DNA from 3 places in the Brevibacillus borstelensis genome. Region 1 is predicted to be linked to each of the others. Evidence: predicted binding sites of a transcription regulator. Region 1 holds the regulator's gene; each other region holds the start of a gene.
The links. Region 1 encodes LexA, which represses DNA repair genes until DNA is damaged. Its sites were predicted from a motif close to CGAACATATGTTCG; they were not measured.
Positions count from the first base shown of each region.

Region 2: a site for LexA is predicted at 3,725-3,738, ahead of V5G20_RS18590 (DNA polymerase IV). Genes of this name have one in related genera too.
Region 3: a site for LexA is predicted at 2,207-2,220, ahead of V5G20_RS11640 (DNA polymerase IV). Genes of this name have one in related genera too.

Region 1 is NZ_CP144922.1:2,733,040-2,739,155, reverse strand. It holds partial or broken gene V5G20_RS12875 (HelD family protein) at 1-320, opposite strand, end outside; gene crcB (fluoride efflux transporter CrcB) at 524-892, opposite strand; gene V5G20_RS12865 (DUF896 domain-containing protein) at 985-1,182, opposite strand; gene yneA (cell division suppressor protein YneA) at 1,263-1,619, opposite strand; gene lexA (transcriptional repressor LexA) at 1,776-2,399, shown strand; gene V5G20_RS12850 (DUF456 domain-containing protein) at 2,586-3,071, opposite strand; gene V5G20_RS12845 (DUF4269 domain-containing protein) at 3,279-3,872, shown strand; gene glnA (type I glutamate--ammonia ligase) at 4,686-6,020, opposite strand; gene V5G20_RS12835 (MerR family transcriptional regulator) at 6,052-6,116, opposite strand, start outside.
Region 2 is NZ_CP144922.1:3,852,432-3,858,547, reverse strand. It holds gene V5G20_RS18610 (serine hydrolase) at 1-527, opposite strand, end outside; gene V5G20_RS18605 (peptide ABC transporter substrate-binding protein) at 638-2,275, shown strand; gene V5G20_RS18600 (gamma-glutamyl-gamma-aminobutyrate hydrolase family protein) at 2,291-3,025, shown strand; gene V5G20_RS18595 (peroxiredoxin) at 3,096-3,536, shown strand; gene V5G20_RS18590 (DNA polymerase IV) at 3,751-4,803, shown strand; gene V5G20_RS18585 (hypothetical protein) at 4,829-5,014, shown strand; gene V5G20_RS18580 (hypothetical protein) at 5,117-5,290, shown strand; gene V5G20_RS18575 (hypothetical protein) at 5,346-5,516, shown strand; gene V5G20_RS18570 (YqeG family HAD IIIA-type phosphatase) at 5,644-6,116, shown strand, end outside.
Region 3 is NZ_CP144922.1:2,484,100-2,490,215, forward strand. It holds gene V5G20_RS11630 (hypothetical protein) at 1-1,281, shown strand, start outside; gene V5G20_RS11635 (GNAT family N-acetyltransferase) at 1,540-2,037, opposite strand; gene V5G20_RS11640 (DNA polymerase IV) at 2,279-3,520, shown strand; gene V5G20_RS11645 (hypothetical protein) at 3,517-3,957, shown strand; gene V5G20_RS11650 (YolD-like family protein) at 3,954-4,304, shown strand; gene V5G20_RS11655 (C39 family peptidase) at 4,372-5,157, shown strand; gene V5G20_RS11660 (hypothetical protein) at 5,375-5,659, shown strand; gene V5G20_RS11665 (EAL domain-containing protein) at 6,006-6,116, shown strand, end outside.

The sequences.
Region 1 (6,116 bases):
GCAATGGGAGCACGCCAGTCAACGACAATTGAATCGAATGTGTCGCTCCGAACGATGCCCCTCTTTCCTATGTATACGCTGTCCAACTCGTATGTCTCGTCTTTCAGGAAGTCCACTCGTCCAAAATACGGCTTTTCCAGTCCTTGGTCCTCAAGGTAGCGAAGCTCTTTTCCTTTTTTGTAGTTGACGACCTGTTTCACATAATCGTCCGTAATCTCTTTAACCTCTTTCCGAAGAGTGTCCACTTCCTTTTGGATAATAGAGCGTGTTTCATCGAGTCTCTTCTGTTCATGCTCGTAGTCCGGGTGCTGTACAGTCATTTATATCCTCCTTTCCAAATTGTCAGGTTCAGCATCGCAAGGAGAAGTCCGGTTTTATTTCCACATGGTTTCCGGGCACGGGCTCTTCTTTGTTTCCTCGTAGCCTTCCAATGCCCTCTTCTTTGATTTGATGTTGCTTCCGGATTGGCTCTCTTTTGTTCTCGTTGACGCCTGCCCGTCTTATCCCGCTATATCTTGCCTGTTTACCACACTTGTCTGCCGATCCAGATCCCTGAACCGCAAGCAAGAAGGCCGGCCAAAACACTGGCGCCTGCATAGAACAGCCCTCTGCCGATCTGCCCATCTCCGATGAAGCTTACCACCTCAAGCGAAAAGGTAGAGAACGTAGTAAATCCCCCCATCAGCCCGGTTGTAAACAGAAGGTACATCTCCAAAGACATCAATCCTTTTTCCTTTCCCCACGCATAGAGCAGTCCGATGAGAAAAGAACCGGAGACATTGGCCAGCCATGTCCCTGCCGGCAATCCGGGTTGGTTCATTGCGAGACCGAGACCATAGCGTAGCAATGAACCGACGGCTCCTCCTACGGCAACAGCCAGCCATGCCATCATGGCAATCCCCCCTTCTCTCCTTTTTTGTATGGAACAAAAAGACATCCTGGCAAAAAGCATGGATGTCTTCTTTTTATGTCAAATGGTGCGTTTTAGTGTTTGGGGTTGTTATCCTCGAGGTCTTCCACGTAGCGGATCGATTCGAGATTGGAGCGAAGCGACATTTTCACAGCATCAATGTATTTTTGCCGCAGTTTTTTCTGTTCCTGTTTTTCCTCTTCAGTCAACCCGGCTTCACGAGATTTTTTGGCCAACTCGTTGATCCGTTTGATTTCCGCGTCTGATACCAAAGCCGTTTCCCCTCGCTTTCAATGAATGCCGCTCTATTATATCACATCTCGGCAACGAAGCAAGGGAAAGCTGCAGCTTGTCAATTCCCGACAGGAATTTGAATCGATTGGCCTGGATAAATAATGGCACTTTCCAGCTTGTTCAATTTTTGAATCGCATATACCATATCGCGAACATCCATTTTCGGGTCACTCTTGTAGGTGACCGCCAGCTCCCACAAGCTGTCTCCCGGTTGGACGACGATTTCCTTTACTGGTTGGATCATTTGAGCTTGTTGTACCGTATGATCCCCAGAAGCGAACACTAGTTCTGTCAAAGTGTAAAAAAAGAGAGTGAAAGCGGCAAAAAACAGAATGGCCTGTCCACGCGTAATGCCAAAACGAGCAGTTTTTCTTTCTTCTTTGGCGAAGCGATTAGATACAGTCATTGTACTCATTATTTCATCCCCCTGCAAACGTACGTTCTATCTTCTTGTTCTCATCATAATGCGAACACTTGTTCATGTCAAGAAAAAAACGAACTTATGTTTGTCGAACGCAGGATCCCATGGTATAATATAGAAAACATGTTCGAGAAGATAGAGGTGTGGTCTATGTCCAAGCTATCCAATAGACAGCAAGCCATCATCGATTTCATCCGCAAAGAAGTAAGGGACAAGGGTTATCCCCCATCTGTCCGTGAAATCGGGGAGGCTGTCGGTCTGGCATCCAGTTCAACTGTTCACGGCCATCTGGCCAGGTTGGAAAAAAAGGGGCTCATCCGCCGCGATCCTACCAAGCCCCGCGCGATTGAGCTGCTGAAAGAAGAGGAGCGCTTTCAAGACGACTTTGACGTATCTGTTGTACGCGTACCGGTGATCGGAAAGGTGACTGCGGGTCAGCCGATCACTGCTGTCGAGCAGGTGGAGGATTACTTCCCACTCCCTGACAGCATCGTGACATCGGACAAGGTGTACATGCTGCGCGTGTCCGGAGACAGTATGATCGAGGCTGGCATCCTGGATGGAGACTACGTGATCGTTCGCCAGCAGAATGTGGCCAATAACGGTGATATCGTCGTCGCCATGACTGAAGAGGACGAGGCAACCGTGAAGCGTTTCTTCAAGGAAAAGAACCATTTCCGGCTGCAGCCTGAAAACGCGACATTGGAGCCGATTATTCTGGATTCTGTAACGATTCTGGGGAAAGTGATTGGCGTGTACCGCTTGATTCACTAGAATAAGAGATTTCGTTGCTTGGATGAGCCATGCCTTATGGCGGACTCTTTGAAAAACGCAAATCGACTACGACAAGCTTTCCTTTTCCACCCTGACAGCAAAAAAGGCGTTCGCGATTGCCTCGCGGACGCCTCTTCTTTTCATTCCCTTCGATTCTTTGATCGGTCCTTCTCCTACGAATCCCACTTACAGTGCGACAAAGAACCAGATGATCATCACTACCTGAAGAACAACTTTTACGACCACACTGCCCAAAAAACCGATGAGCGAACCCACTCCCGCTTTAACAGCCCGTTCAAACGGCTGCTTTTGGATCAGCATTTCCACCAGAACGACCAGCACGAACGGCATGATCAGCATGCCAAATGGGGGGAACAAAATCACCCCGAGCAAAATCCCCAGTGCAGCTGCCCACGATGACGCTTTGGAGCCCCCGTACTTCTTGACAAAGTACATGTTGGTGAGTAAATCCGCACCGTAGAGAAGAACACTTAAGACCGCCATTCCCCACCAGAAGGAGGCCGGAAGTCCGGCACCCGGATCAGCAATAAAAAAGTGATACAGCAAGAATCCGCCCCACAATAAAATCGTATCAGGAATGACCGGCAAAAAGATTCCGGCAATACTGAGGATAAACAAGGCCGCTATCACGATCCACAACAAGATCTCCATCCATTGACACTCCCTTCTGTATAGGGTATACGATAAAGTGCGGTTTTCGTTTCCATCGACTCGCTACATTTTGACAGAAACCTGTATATACTCGGTTCTTCTGCGAGTCGTAAAGCCAAACGTCGAATCGGAACATAGATGGTCTCGTCCCTCATTGTTCCCCTGCAGAGTTGCAAATAAAAGAAAGATAATCTGAAAGGACAGAAAATGGCTATGCATTCTCAAACGAAGCGAGATTGGTTTGACCCTTCCTACCTGAAAAAAGGAACCCCTCGGCAGCGGGAAGCCTGGGCAGTCCTCGACAGCTTGGGAATCTTTGATGGGCTCAAAGAGTATCAACCGGTTCTGTGCGGAACGATCCCCCTCGATATTGATGTTGAGGACAGCGATCTTGATTTGATCTGTACGACAGCCGACCTGGATCGGTTTGGCCATGTGTTGAAAGAAAAATACGGGCATTTGGACCGTTTCACACAAGACCGCCGAGAAATCCGCAACATCCCTACGGCGACTGCTTCCTTTTGGTATCGCGGTTTTCAATTGGAGTGTTTTGCTCAACCGATTCCTGTCACAGAGCAAAACGCCTACCGGCATATGATGATCGAAGCACGGCTGCTCCAGCTGTCTGGGCAAGAAGCAGCAAAAGAGATTCGGGCTTTGAAAGAACGGGGGCTGAAAACGGAGCCTGCTTTCGCTCTGTATTACGGGATTGTCGGAGATGATCCTTATCAGGCTTTACTTGAATTGGAAAGATATTCGAATGAACAGCTTAAGCAAGTGATGGCAAATAAACCGACCTAAACGCCGGCCGTAAACCGGAAATACGAATAATGGTAAACTCAGACAACTTGTGTGTCCTTATGCGGGCATAAAATTAAGATGACTTCTGGATACTTCGGAAGTCATCTTTTTTGGATTGCTAGATTTGTCGTTTTACCTTTTATTGGTTAGATTTCAGTTGAAGACGGCAAATCATGATTTTTTTTTAAGAGACTGATATAAAATGTACACGAATCCAACATAAATGGGAAGCCAAACGGGTTCAAAGAATCCTGGAACTCGATAATCAGTAATTACAATTTTGTTTGGCCCAAAATCCAATTGTTGAATTAGATCTGAGATCATAAAAATAAAAACCCAAATCATCATCATTGTCGACAACACAATGGAAATCGCAATTTTTTTAATAATATCACCTCGTTATTATCAATAATCATTTCTTAAACGGACTTCAGAAAAGAAATGATCATTTTTGTAAAAACCCGAGTTAGTGTGCATACGCTGGATTAAGTCCGCATTTCATTAAACCCAACCATCAAATAATATGTTAATAATTTTTTATTTAACCATTAATATACACATCTGTAAACATATTTTAGGTATTTTGTTCTAAATTTTGCATTGTAAAGGGGGTTAATCTTTATTAGCAGCATCCCATCCAACTTTAGTCAAATAAATTCATAAAAAAAGCCTTAAAGTTAATAGGAAAGCAAGTTTCCCATCTACTTTAAGGCGTATCTAACTTATAAAGCTGAAACCTAGTTAAAATTAAACTAAACAAGTTTTGTTTCTTTTTAGGGTCCAAAGAAATACAAGTACTCTTTCCCCTAAATATTAATACGTATTCATATACTGCTCGCGCTCCCACTCCGTTACACGGGTGCGGAACATATCCCACTCGATTTCCTTCGCGTCAACGAAGTGCATCAGTGCGTGTTCGCCAAGCGCTTCGCAGATGACCGGATCGGCCTTCAGGCATTCGATCGCGTCCTTCAAGGTAGCCGGCAAGCTGGCGATGCCCGCTGCTTCACGCTCAGCCTCGTTCATGATGTAGATATTGCGATCGACAGCCGGCGGCAGCTCAAGCTTGTTCTTGATTCCGTCAAGACCTGCTTTCAGCATCACGGCGAGAGCCAGATATGGGTTGGCGGCAGGGTCCGGGTTGCGAACCTCAATCCGGGTGCTCATACCGCGAGATGCCGGAATCCGTACAAGCGGAGAGCGGTTTTTCGCCGACCATGCTACATAGCAAGGAGCTTCATAGCCCGGTACGAGGCGCTTGTAGGAGTTCACCAGCGGATTGGTGATGGCGGCAAAACCGCGGGCGTGCTTCAGAATACCGGCCAAGTATTGCTTCGCCGTTTTGCTCAGGCCGAGGGTATCCTTGTCGTCAAAAAATGCGTTTTTCTCCCCGATGAAGAGAGACTGGTGGGTGTGCATGCCGGAGCCGGCGACACCATACATCGGCTTGGGCATGAACGTTGCGTGCAATCCGTGCTTGCGTGCGATCGTTTTCACCACCAGTTTAAACGTGAGAATCTGGTCCGCAGCTTGGATGGCATCTGCGTATTTGAAGTCGACTTCGTGTTGGCCAGGCGCAGTTTCGTGATGGGATGCTTCCACCTCAAATCCCATTCTCTCCAGCGTGAGAACGATGTCACGGCGGCAGTTTTCACCCAGATCGAGCGGAGCGAAATCAAAGTATCCGCCCTGGTCGTTCAAATCCAAGGTCGGCTCGCCTTTGTCATCCATCTTGAACAGGAAGAACTCCGGCTCCGGTCCGACGTTGAAGTTCGTGTAGCCCATCTCTTCGGCTTCTTTCAGCGCCCGTTTCAAGATGTAGCGAGGGTCCCCTTCAAACGGAGTTCCATCTGGATTGTAAATGTCACAGATCAGGCGAGCGACATTTCCATGCTCATTCCCCCACGGGAAAATGACCCATGTATCGAGATCCGGCACCAGATACATGTCGGATTCCTCGATGCGGACAAAGCCTTCGATCGAAGAACCGTCGAACATCATCTTGTTGTCCAGAGCTTTGGGCAATTGGGAGATCGGAATCTCGACGTTTTTAATGATCCCCATCAGATCAGTGAACTGCAGGCGAATGTAGTTTACATTCTCTTCTTTGGCCAAACGAAAGATGTCTTCTTTGGTGTACTTGCTCACGTTTCTCTCCTCCTATAGTCGTATGCATGTATCAGTGGAAGAAGCGGGAAAGCTCTCCACGTATCAACGCATGCTCGCTTGGGCGATTTGCGTTGC
Region 2 (6,116 bases), 1.1 Mb from region 1:
TTGTACGAGATGATTTTTCCTGTAGCCAAATGGCGAAGGTGGCTGCCAAGATCTTCCGCGGTCACCTCATTGTAGCCTTCCAGCTCCGCAGGGACGATCATCAGCTTGTTGTGAAACTGGCTGTTGACCATTCCTGTTTTGTTCATGACAGAACGGATCGCCTCAGCCCCGACAAGATCGATGAGCATATTGGTTGCCGTGTTGTCACTCTGAATGATCATCAGGGTTGTCAGATCGTAAATGCTCCACTTTGTGCCTGGCGTCATATGCTGCAGAATGCCTGCTCCGCCGACCTGATCCTCTTGTCTGAGAGTCAGTTTGTCTTCGAGAGCAAACTTGCCTGCGTAGGCTTCAGCAAACACAGCGGCCATGATCGGGACTTTGATTACGCTGGCGGCGTAAAAGCGGTCATCATGACCCTTGCCCCAGATTTCGTTTGTCTGTAAATCTTCGAGGTAGATTCCCCACTGCCCGCCACTCTTCTCAAGCAATGTGCTGAGAGCATTTTCCAATGACGCTAACATCATGACCAGCTCCTTTATCACTTTACATAGTTGTAGACAAAATTTTCGTAAGATAATATTATTTAATCATGCATCGTATAATCAAGAAAAAAAGTTTCAAGAGGGGGTTTTCCATGAAAGCGCTTCAAAAGATGTCGCTCTGTTTTGTGATGCTAAGCAGTCTGGCCTTTGCGGGCTGTGGGGGACAAGCGAGTCAGCCTGCAGAACAAAAGCCTGCGGAGACACCGGCAGCACAAGAACAAGCAGCAGCACCACAGGAGATGCGGATCAACCTGAATACGGGAGAACCAAATACAATCGATCCGGGCTTGGCTGAGGACATTCCTTCCATGTCGATTACCCGCGCCGCTTTTGACGGTTTGCTTCGTCTTGACGTAGACGGCAAGATCAAGGAATCGGTCGCGGAAAAATACGAGGTTTCCCCGGATGGCCTGACCTACACCTTCCATCTGCGTGATTCAAAATGGTCCAACGGCGACCCTGTGACGGCCCATGACTTCGAGTACGCCTGGAAGCGCGTTCTCAACCCCGAGACAGCATCCGGTTACGCCTATCAGATGTACTACCTGAAAAACGGCGAGGCGTACAATGCCAAAAAGGCAAAAGCGGAGGATGTTGGCGTCAAAGCTGCGGATGAGAAAACATTGGTAGTCACCCTGGAAAACCCGGCTCCGTTTTTCCCGCAGCTTGTGGCCTCCGTCACCTACTTTCCTGTAAACAAAAAAGTTGTCGAGGGCAACAAGGATTGGGCGGCAAAACCTGAAACCTACATAGGGAATGGGCCGTTCGTCCTCAAGAAGTGGGAGCACAAATCTTTGATCGAATTGGAAAAAAATGAAAACTATTGGGATAAAGATCGTGTGAAGCTGTCCAAGCTGACCGTCAACATGATCGAGGACGCCAATACCGAACTGGCGATGTTTGAAAAGGGCGAGCTCGACTGGGCGGGTTCTCCGCTGGGCGACCTGCCGCTCGACGCGCTCGATTCCTTGAAGGACTCCGGCAAAATGCAGTCGCAGGCGACCGCTGGAACGTACTGGTACATCTTCAACACGACGAAGCCTCCGTTCAACAACAAGCACATTCGTCAGGCGTTCGCTTACGCCGTTAACCGCCAGGAAATTGCCGACAGCGTCGTTCCGTACAAGAGCACGCCTGCCCTGGGCATCCTGCCTCCGACGATGGCCTTCAAACCGGAAGGCTACTTTAAGGACAACGATGTTGAAAAGGCAAAAGAACTGTTGGCACAGGGCATGAAGGAGCTCGGTATCAGCGAGCTGCCTGAGTTGACCCTCGCCTACAATACGACAGAAGTGAACCAACGCATTGCGACGGTTATTCAGGATCAGTGGAGAAAAGCGTTCGGCATCGAAGTGAAGCTGGTAAACAAAGAGAACAAGGTTCACCGTGAACAGATGAAAGCGGGCAACTTCGATATCGGCCGGGCGAGCTGGATTGGCGACTTTAACGATCCGATCAACTTCCTGGAAGTGTTCAAAGGCGGTCTGAACACGTCCAAATGGGAACACAAGGAGTTCCTTGATATGCTGGCTAAGTCCGCCACAGAAGGAGACGAAGCCAAACGCAACGTGAGCCTGAAGAGGGCCGATGCCATTGTAATGGATGAAATGCCCGCCTTGCCGATCTACTACTTCACGTACACATGGGTAAAGCAGGACAGTGTAAAAGATGTCGTCATTGACGCATTGGGCTTCATCGACTTCAAATACGCATCGAATGAAAAGAAATAGCAGGGAGTGACTTTCGTGCAACCGATTATTGGCGTGGCATGTACCAAGATGTTCTTTCCAAACAACAACCTTGATCAGTATTTCTATGTCGGCTCCGGATATGTGGACGGCGTAGCCCGTACTGGCGGCGTTCCGTACATTTTTCCGCTCTTGACAGTGAAGGATGCTCCTTTTCGGGCCATGATTGAATCGCTGGACGGTTTGATCCTGACGGGTGGAGATGATCCGGCACCGCATTTGTACGGGGAAGAGCCGTTGCAAGGTTTGGGTGAGGTAGAGTACGAGAGGGACCTGGCAGAGCTGGAAGTGATCAGACTGGCGCTGGAAATGAAAAAGCCTATCCTCGGTATTTGCCGCGGCATGCAGATTCTCAATGTGGCCGCAGGCGGAACTTTGATACAGGATATTCCGAGTCAGGTGCCGGGCGCGTTCCAGCACGCTCAAAAAGGTTCCCGCCAATACGGAGCGCACAAAGTGACACTGCAACCAGGCGTCGTCGCAGAGGCGCTGGGCAAAACAGAGATTCTCGTCAATACTTCCCACCATCAGGCGGTGAAAGACGTAGCTCCCGGGTTTCGGGCGACAGGAGTCGCGGCTGACGGGGTGATTGAGGCTATCGAGAGCCTCGACGGGCTGCATGTAGGGCTGCAATGGCATCCAGAGCGGATGTGGGCCCATGATGACAATATGCTGAAAATAGCGGAAGCCTTTGTGGGCAAATGCAAGCAATTGAAAATGCAATCGCTGTAAAAAAGGACCGCTCTCCCATTTTATGGGGGGCGGTCCTTTTTGTCTGGTATACTGGAGTGGGGGTGTCGCGATGCTGACAGTCGGAACGAAAGCGCCTTTGTTTGCTGCCGAGAGCACAAAGGGGCGGATCGACCTTCAAACGTTTATCGGAAAGAAAAAAATAGTCCTCATTTTTTATCCGGGAGATGACACGCCTGTCTGCACAAAGCAGCTATGCGCGATCCGCGATCGGTACAGTGATCTGGAAGCGGCTGATGCGGTTGTTATCGGAATCAATCCGGCCGACCTGACGAGCCACCGGGCTTTTTCAGGCAAGTTCGGATACGATTTTCCCTTGATTGCCGACGGGGACCATGCCATACGAAAAGCATACGGGGTAGGAAAGGTTCTCGGATTTTTATTCCAACAACGGATTGTATACATCATTGATAAGCACGGAATGATTGCCTATGCGAGAAAAGGAAATCCTGCAGTAACGGAACTGCTCCAGGTTGTGAACAATATCCCGTAAACGATCACAGCGATAATGAACAACACGAATAGTAGCCAGGATAGAGGGAACGCCGTTCGGATAGAGTAAAAGCCACTCGGATCGAGCAAAGCTACTCCCGTTAACACCGAACCGCTGACAATTAAGGGAGCAAGGCAGGAAGGAACGCATGCTTGCAACCGGTCAAAGAAGCGGCGATAATAGGGATGAGAATGTATGTTTGGTGGTCATATCGATGAAAAAAATTTTACATGTCGATATCGATGCGTTTTTTGCCAGTGTAGAACAGCTCGACAGGCCCGAATATCGCGGCCTGCCGGTTATTGTAGGCGGCATGAGCAATCGGGGAGTTGTCTCGACGTGCAGCTATGAAGCCAGAAAATATGGTGTTCGTTCGGCGATGCCGGTCGCATTGGCGCGGAAAAAATGTCCTCAGGGGATTTTTCTGCCTGTCCGCTACGAGCGGTACGTGGAGAAGTCGGCAGAGATTCGTGCCATCTTTTCCTCCTTTACGGACCGCTATCAGACAGTTGGGCTCGACGAAGCGTATCTCGACGTATCCGGATATGAAAATGCCGTTCCGATCGCCAAGGAGATCAAACGGCGGATTCGCCGGGAAACCGGTCTTACTTGCAGTGTCGGTCTTTCCTATAATATGTCACTCGCCAAAATTGCCAGTGATCTGAAGAAGCCGGATGCATTCGTGGTGATTCGTCCCGAGCAATCGCTTGATGTTCTCCGGAATTTGCCGATCGGAACACTGCACGGTGTCGGTAAAAAAACGCAGGAGCTTCTTGCGAAAAAAGAAATTCGCACGGTTGAGGATTTTTGGCGGCTTTCCTTGGAGGAAGCTGTGAATATGCTGGGGAAACTTGGTCATGCTTTGTATTTTCGAGCACGCGGAGAGGACGACAGGGAAATCGTAACAGAGCGCTCGCCCAAGTCTTTAAGCAGGGAGACGACACTCGCCTATGATTTGTACCAGCGTGACGAGATCGCCTCGGTAGCCTTCTCGCTTTTGCAGGAGGTTGAGCAGGATATACAAGATGAGGGTGTCATCCCCCGGACGATCACGCTGAAAATCAAGTTTGCTGATTTTACGATCAGAAGCAAGCAGCGGAAAAAAGAGTACGGTGCAGCATGGAGAGATCTGTTGGAAGAACTCCTGGATGCCTTTGATTATAGCCCGGGTGTCCGGCTGGTCGGCGTCGGTTTTTCCAATTTTGCATCGCCCGATGAAGAAAGGTACGAGCAACTCAGCCTGTTTTCATGGAATATGCAATGGTGAGGTTCAGTCGAGAGGAGAATACAAAATGACAGGCGTAAACCGGTTTCATTGCTGCGCCACCTGCGTTCACTTTCGCGTGGAAAAGGAAGCAGGCGGCATTGTCTATCGATGCTCTCGACTCACCTACGAGACCAAACCTACCTATCAATTTCAATGCTGGGAGCCGAAAGAGCAGGTACAGCGGTTGATACAAAGAGAAACGAGAGCCTGAGTTTCTAGCAAAATACGCGAATGATAGGGGAGAAACGTGGCTTCGGGTCAGACAGGTTCGCCATAGTATGTACCATCCTTTGATTGAAAGGGGGTACGAGACATGGCAAAAGCGGCATATAACTTCGGAAAGTGGCCGAAAAAAGGGAAAAGCAAGGTTTTCATCGCGCAAGCTGCAAAAGCCAAATCCCAATTCGGAAATGCAGCAGCGATTAACCAGGCGGATGCAAGCATTTTCCACATCAAGGTCAAGGGAGCGGCGAATGGCCCTCTGTAAGGAGTAGGAAGTAGATTCGTACCGGTACATCTATTCCTGAAGGAGGTGCTTACCTATGCAACGGAACAATGTCAGGACGTACTCGTACAAAGTGGGCAAGAATACCGTCATTGTTGTCAAAATCACGCAGGCGGCAACAGCAAAATCACGTACGGGAAATGCTTTGGCGGCGAATCAGGCCGATGTCACCATTCTTGCAAAAAAACGGCGCAACAACCGGGTTTGACCAATTCGCAGCAGCAAAACGAGAAGGGGCCGCGGGCCTCTTCTTTTTCTTTTGCAAGGGAGTGGCTGATTATGGTATAGTAGGTGCCGAAATCGCGGTTCTCGTACACACTGCTTGGAGGTGCCCCGTGTTTCTTGAAAAGCTGATGCCAGATCAGTACGTGGAGTCGATCCACCATATTGATATAGATCAACTGCGGGAGAAGAAAATCAAGGCTGTCATTACGGATCTGGACAACACTCTGGTGGAGTGGGACAGGCCGTATGCAACGCCGGAAGTGGAACAATGGTTGAAGCGTTTGCGCGATGAAGGGATTCAGGTAACCGTTGTATCCAATAATAACCGCGAGAGGGTAGACAAGTTTTGCACGCCTCTGGGTGTGCGATTTATCTCTGCGGCCCGCAAACCGACCAACCGGGCATTTATGCAAGCGATTGCCGAGATGAACGTAAAGATTCAGGAGACGGTCGTCATCGGTGATCAGTTGTTTACCGATGTGCTGGGCGGCAACCGGCTTGGATTTCATACGATCCTCGTCGTTCCGGTAGCCCAGACGGATGGTTTTTGGACGCGGTTCAACCGCAGGATGGAGCGTATGGC
Region 3 (6,116 bases), 250 kb from region 1:
GTTGGTAGTGGACCGCAGACATTTACGTTGTTCTTTCGTCAGGCGATGGACCGAAGCAGTGTGGTAGAAGCGATTGAATCGCGGATAAAAGAGAAGGCGTCTGCCGAGGAATGGTTTATCGAGCCCGACCTGGAGTTCCGTTGGGTCCATGATAAACAGCTTCACCTCCGGGCGACACCCAGGACGAGAGTACAGCCGGAAGACGGAATAAAGGAGTATGTATTGGATGTAAAAGGCGCACGCACCGCCAGCGGCCATGTTCTGTCGGAACCCCCTGGCTTCCTGGCTGTTGTTCTTGCTCCCAACCAATTGTGGAAGGTGAGCCTGGATGGAAAGGTGCGGGAGCAGATCAGCGGGTATCCCGGCTCGTATCATAGCGACTCTTTTCTCGACCCTGAGCAGCGATATCTGCTCTTGAGGCGGTATACGGAATATTGCGAATGCGACGCGCGGCATCCCCTCCTGTACGGGATCTATGACAGGCAGACGAACGAGCTGACTCGCTATCCAGTGGAGCTGACCACCAGTTACCGGGGGGAAGGCGCATTTGTTGCCGACCGGCGCGGCTTTTTTTATGCGGCACCGCAAGAGGGGCAAAACATGCCTGTCAGTGAAACTGCGGTTCCCGTCGAGATAGGGGAATTCGTTCACGGAGCCGACTTTAGCCATGACCGAAAAAAGCTGATCATGGCTGTAGGGCCCAAAGACCAGGAGCAAAATCTGGACCTGCTGCTGCTGAATCTGGAAACCGGAGAAAAGCAGCGGTTGACCGGTGCGCTGAAAGGCTTTGTGCCTATCGATGAAATGTACGGAGATGTCATCCCCATTTCCTTTGATGATGACGGGCGGCAGTTCACTTTTGCGATGCGGCAGAGCCGTAGTTCCTTCGACCAATTGCGTTACCGCTATGACTGGAAGACGGAAAAGGTCAGCGCGTGGAACCCGCCTGTTCCGAGAGATGCTTGGGCTGGCTATACGCAAACCGATGACGGGATGTATCAGATGTATTGGAATGCGGGGCTGTTTAAAGGAAAGGAGCACCTGATGGATTTCCAGGGAGAAGGGTTGTGGCTCCCAAACAGTCACCGGTATTTGTTTGCGAGACATAAAGAGAACGCGGAAGGGCACGCGGTCGCGATGGACATTATGGCTTTTGACGCTGACCAGCGAAAGACGGACACGTTGATCACAGACCTCTCCTTCGGAATCAGCTTTATCGGTGCAAGCGCTGACGGTCAGTGGCTGTACTTGCTGAGCAGCGGCGACCTTCAGCCGCACTGAGCAGGAAAGCCTTTCCCAGATGGAGACAGTTTGGTAGACAGCGCACCTCTTATGTGAAGACCAGCTTGAATTCTGCAAGACGAGAAAAACGGTCGGCAAGTGGAATTAGCGGATGGTGCTATATTCGCTAATTCCACCACCCGGCAAGCATTTTGCAAGCACGAGAGTCTCCACTTTCCTTTTCTTCCCGGCTTGCGTTTCCTTGCACCTTCATCTTTTGCACCATTATCTTTGCTTTTGGCGTATAACTCCGTTCAGTCAAGTTTGCGTCCAGCTTTTGTACTCGCGTGCCAGCATGGAGAGGACAATCAGCGATTCGTACCGATCGTTCGTTTTGAGACACTCCCGCAATTTTCCCTCCATGATAAAGCCTTCCGACAGGTAGAGCTGAAGCGCTCGTCGATTTTCCTCCTTGACGTCCAGCCAGAGGCGGTTGGCCCCCCACTCGTCAAAAGCCAGCCTTTTGATCTCCTGCAGCACCTTGCGCCCGTATCCTTTTCTTTTTTCGGAGATGGTAATCCGCATGAATTCGATACTCGCGTGCGGATTGGCCAGTCCGGCCAGGATCACGTATCCCACGCTGTTCCCCTTCTTCGCATCTTCTACAATCAAATGGCGGATATCCGGGTTTGCGAGAGACTGCTCATGCCGCGTGCTCTCCCACGGCAGGATGTAAGCGCGGTTTTCCTCCATCTGTTCGGTTTCGTATACATACGGTATATCTGCCAATGCAGTGGGACGCAGACGAATGTCCATCCTTTTCTCCTTTCTGCTCGTGAAGCTCCTGATCCGGCTTGCTGCTCGTTACGGGATGTCCATCCGGGCGCTCCACCGGTTCCTTCGCTTTTGATGCTTACTAATTTCTCTCCTGTCAGGCGACTTCCTTCAATTTCCAGCCCTTTTTTAAAAGTACATGGTATAAAAGCGAACATCTGTTTGCTATAATAAGAACAGAAATGAAACGGGAACGTTTGTTCCTATTCAGGGGATGGTTGTAATGGCTCATGACAACAAACGGATTATTTTTCTCGCTGACATGCAGAGCTTTTATGCCAGTATCGAAAAAGCGGCTCAGCCGAAGCTGCGCGACAAACCGATCGTCGTAGCAGGCGATCCCGAACGAAGAAGCGGGGTGGTCCTCGCTGCTTGCCCGATTGCCAAGTCGTACGGCGTCACCACGGCAGAAGCCTTGTGGCAGGCTCAGCAAAAGTGCCGCCATCTGGTCGTGGTTCGCCCGAGGATGGAGACCTATATCCGTGTGGCTGTACAAATTACTCGCATATTCGAGTCGTTTACCGATCTGGTGGAGCCGTATTCCATCGACGAGCAGTTTTTGGATGTGACGGGAAGTGTCCGGCTGTTTGGAGGTCCGTGGAAAATCGCAGAGGAGATCCAGCGGCGCATCCGCTTGGAAACAGGAGTACATTCACGGGTCGGTATTGGAGAAAACAAGGTGCTGGCCAAAATGGCGTGCGACAATTTCGCCAAGAAGCGGGAGGAAGGCATTTTCTGGCTGAAGCGGGAGGAGCTTGCAGAGACGCTCTGGAAGCTGCCGATTGAAAAATTGTTTGGAGTAGGCTCGCGGATGAAACGGCATTTTCATCGCATGGGCGTATACCAGATCGGGCAGCTGGCGCAGCTCTCGCCCGCTGTGTTGACCCGGCGCTGGGGCGTCAATGGGGAGGTGCTGTGGCGTACGGCGCACGGCATGGATGACTCGCCCGTTTCGCCTCGTACGCATGATACCCAGAAGGGGATCGGTCACCACATGACGCTGCCGCGCGACTACCATACAGCTACTGACATCAAGGTGGTGCTGCTTGAGCTGTGTGAAGAGGTATGCCGCAGGGCCCGCAGCAAAGAGCTGATGGGCTGGGTGGTATCGGTTGGATGCCGGGGAGCCGACTTTGACGTGCCGACAGGATTTGGACGTCAGCTCAAGCTGCCGGAGCCGACCAATGACGCGATGACGCTTTACGAAGCTGTCTGCCGCCTGTTTGACCGGCACTGGCAGGAAACCCCTGTTCGCAGCGTCGGCGTCAGTCTGGAGCAGCTGGTGCCTGACAACGTGGTTCAGCTCAACCTCTTTACCGATACTCAGAAGCAGCGTTCACTTGCCCGAGCTGTAGACGATATCCGCAATCGCTACGGAGCGGATGCGATTTTGCGTGCCGCTTCCATGTCGGGAGCCGGGCAGGCTCGTGAGCGTGCTCGCAAGATCGGGGGGCACTATAAATGACGGAGAGGCAGGACGCTGAGGAAGAGCAAGAACTGGTCCGCTTGTACGTGTTGTTTGGCCTGTTGTTTCGGGTTGCGATGGTCGATATGGGAAAGGGGCGGACCGTTCCCTTCAAAATTTCGTACGACTGGTTTTTTCAGGAGCTGTCCCGCTGGGCAGAGCGGGAGCATCATCAGTTGCGGCGCCGGCTTCGGCAGATGGGCTGCATTTTGCTGACGGCGACCCGGCAGGATGGCACCTATGTGGTACAGTACCGACATCGCGGATATGTCAGGGAAGCGGTCTATTCCATCGAAGTGCTTCGCTCCGAGTGTCAGGAATTGGCCCGCTCCTGGATGACGGCAAGGCCGAAATCCTTTGCGGATGAACCGCGAGCAATGTTTCAGAGGCGAGAGGAAGAACAAGGCGCAGTCAGCAAAGAGGAGAGAAGGACATGAGGGAAAAGCGCGTTTCCAAACGGGATAATTTGTTTGTGGCAAGCCGTTTTGTGCTGCCGGAGCACCGTGAGATGTACATCAGGATCAAAGCGGAAGAGCTTCGTTATGTGCCGCCTGGGCTCGACGAGGAGCAGATGGCTGAAATAAGCGGGCGTATCTGGGAGGCACTGCAAACAGGTCAGGGTGTCGTGCTGACGTATTACGATGGAAAAAGTGCTTGCGGTTTGGCGGGGAAAATCGCCCACGTCGATCAGGCATTAAAAAAGATAAAGCTGCACACGGATAAGAAGACCGTCTGGATTCCCTTTTCCAGCCTGCTTGCGGTAGAGCTGGAAGCGATCTCCTGAGAGAGTCTGTACATGGACTGCACGACTCCAGGGCATCCTGTGGATAAAATCGAAGGGGATCAATTCCGTGAGACAAACGGCCATTGCCACTCTGACGGCATGGGGAGTTTTGCTGACGGGATGCGGTGCAGCAGCGCCGCAAACCGAACAATCCCAGCCTGTTCCAAGCAGCGAGCGACTAAGCAGCAAGCACCCAAGCAGCGAACAATCAGCGATTCCGGCACCGCGGCTGGCCTTGCATACAAATACAGCCAGACCCGCTCAAGCGATGCTGGATATTCCCGTTATCGCGCAAAATCCGGAATTAAAGAACGGCTGCGAGGTGACGAGCTTGGCGATGCTGCTGCAGCATGCCGGTCATTCCGTAGATAAAATGACACTGGCCCGGCAAGTTAAAAAGGACCCGGAACGGATCGTTCAGCAAAATGGCGATATCAAAAAATGGGGGGATCCGGCTGAAGGTTTTGTCGGGGATATGACAGGAAAGAAAAAAGGCTTTGCCGTCTACAATAAACCGCTGGAGGAACTGCTTCGGCATTATATGGGGGAGCGGACGGTCAATCTGACTGGAGAAAGCTACGAGACGCTGCTGGACAGTGTAGCCGCAGGGTATCCCGTAGTCATATGGGCGACCGGAGACTTTACGCCGCCGACTGAGTGGGAGTACTGGGACAGCGACGGCAAACAGATCGTGGTTCCTTTTGACGAGCATGCCGTACTGCTGGTCGGATACGATGAGACTTACGCCTATGTCAACGATCCGCTGACAGTAAAAAAACAGCGGAGAGTAGCTCACCAGGCGCTGAAGAACAGTTGGGAAGCATTGGGAAAACAAGCGGTCACCTATCGGTAAAAATAGGGAGGACAAGGACAAACAGCGAAAAACAGCGGCCCGCGGTGAAAAGTTGTGTGCGGTGACGAGGGAAGGGTCTTAAAAACGATAAGCGGGGAAAAACCGGATTTTTTCGCAGATTATTGTTCAAAACGCATTTTGCCAGAAGGGAATGTTTCCTTGTATCGTTAGAATGTCTTAACTGATCAAACTTGATGGGAACCAAAGGGGATTGTACATGTTAGCACAAGAAATGGGTGTCATTTTCACGAAGCACGTGGGGCACATGACCGCCAAGCGCTGGACTGACTTTATCCAGCAGTTGGAGAGCAAGGGGCTGTACGTCGTGATCGAGACAGACACAAACGGGCGAGTGATGAGCCCTCTCGGCGGCCTGATGCCAATGCCATGCAAAAGTGAGACGCTCCAAATTTTCACGTCCGACGAGCTGCAGCAGCGGGGGTTGCCCGTCGGCCATCACATCGTCACAAAGAGCAAGGCAAGCGGAAACCTGACGACGTAAGACCGCAAGCCAAACAAAATCGACAAGAACGAACCTTTCTTCACCGAGAGTCGGCTGGGGAAAGGTTTTTTTGCGCTCAAAAGAAAGCGTTTACTCCATAAAAATATCCTTGCCAACAGAAAAAAATAATCAGGTAGTTCAAATTACATAAAAAAGAAAAGGAATTAGGTAAAAATTAGCGAATAATTAGGGATAATGGAGCTATTTGTCAAAAGGACTCTTTGTGAATAGTGAGTCTATTTACCTAAATAGATGATCGGGCTGGTTGTACAACCAGCTGGCGTGTCCGTTTGAAGAGGGTGCAGGGTACGATCATTTTAATCAAACATGTAAGGAAGGTAAGACGATGGAGAGCATAGCAGAATTTATTGAAAATCGACGATTCTACCACGTATTCCAGCCGATTTGTCACCTTCCGGAAAAAAAGGTTATAGGATATGAAGCGCTGATTCGCAGC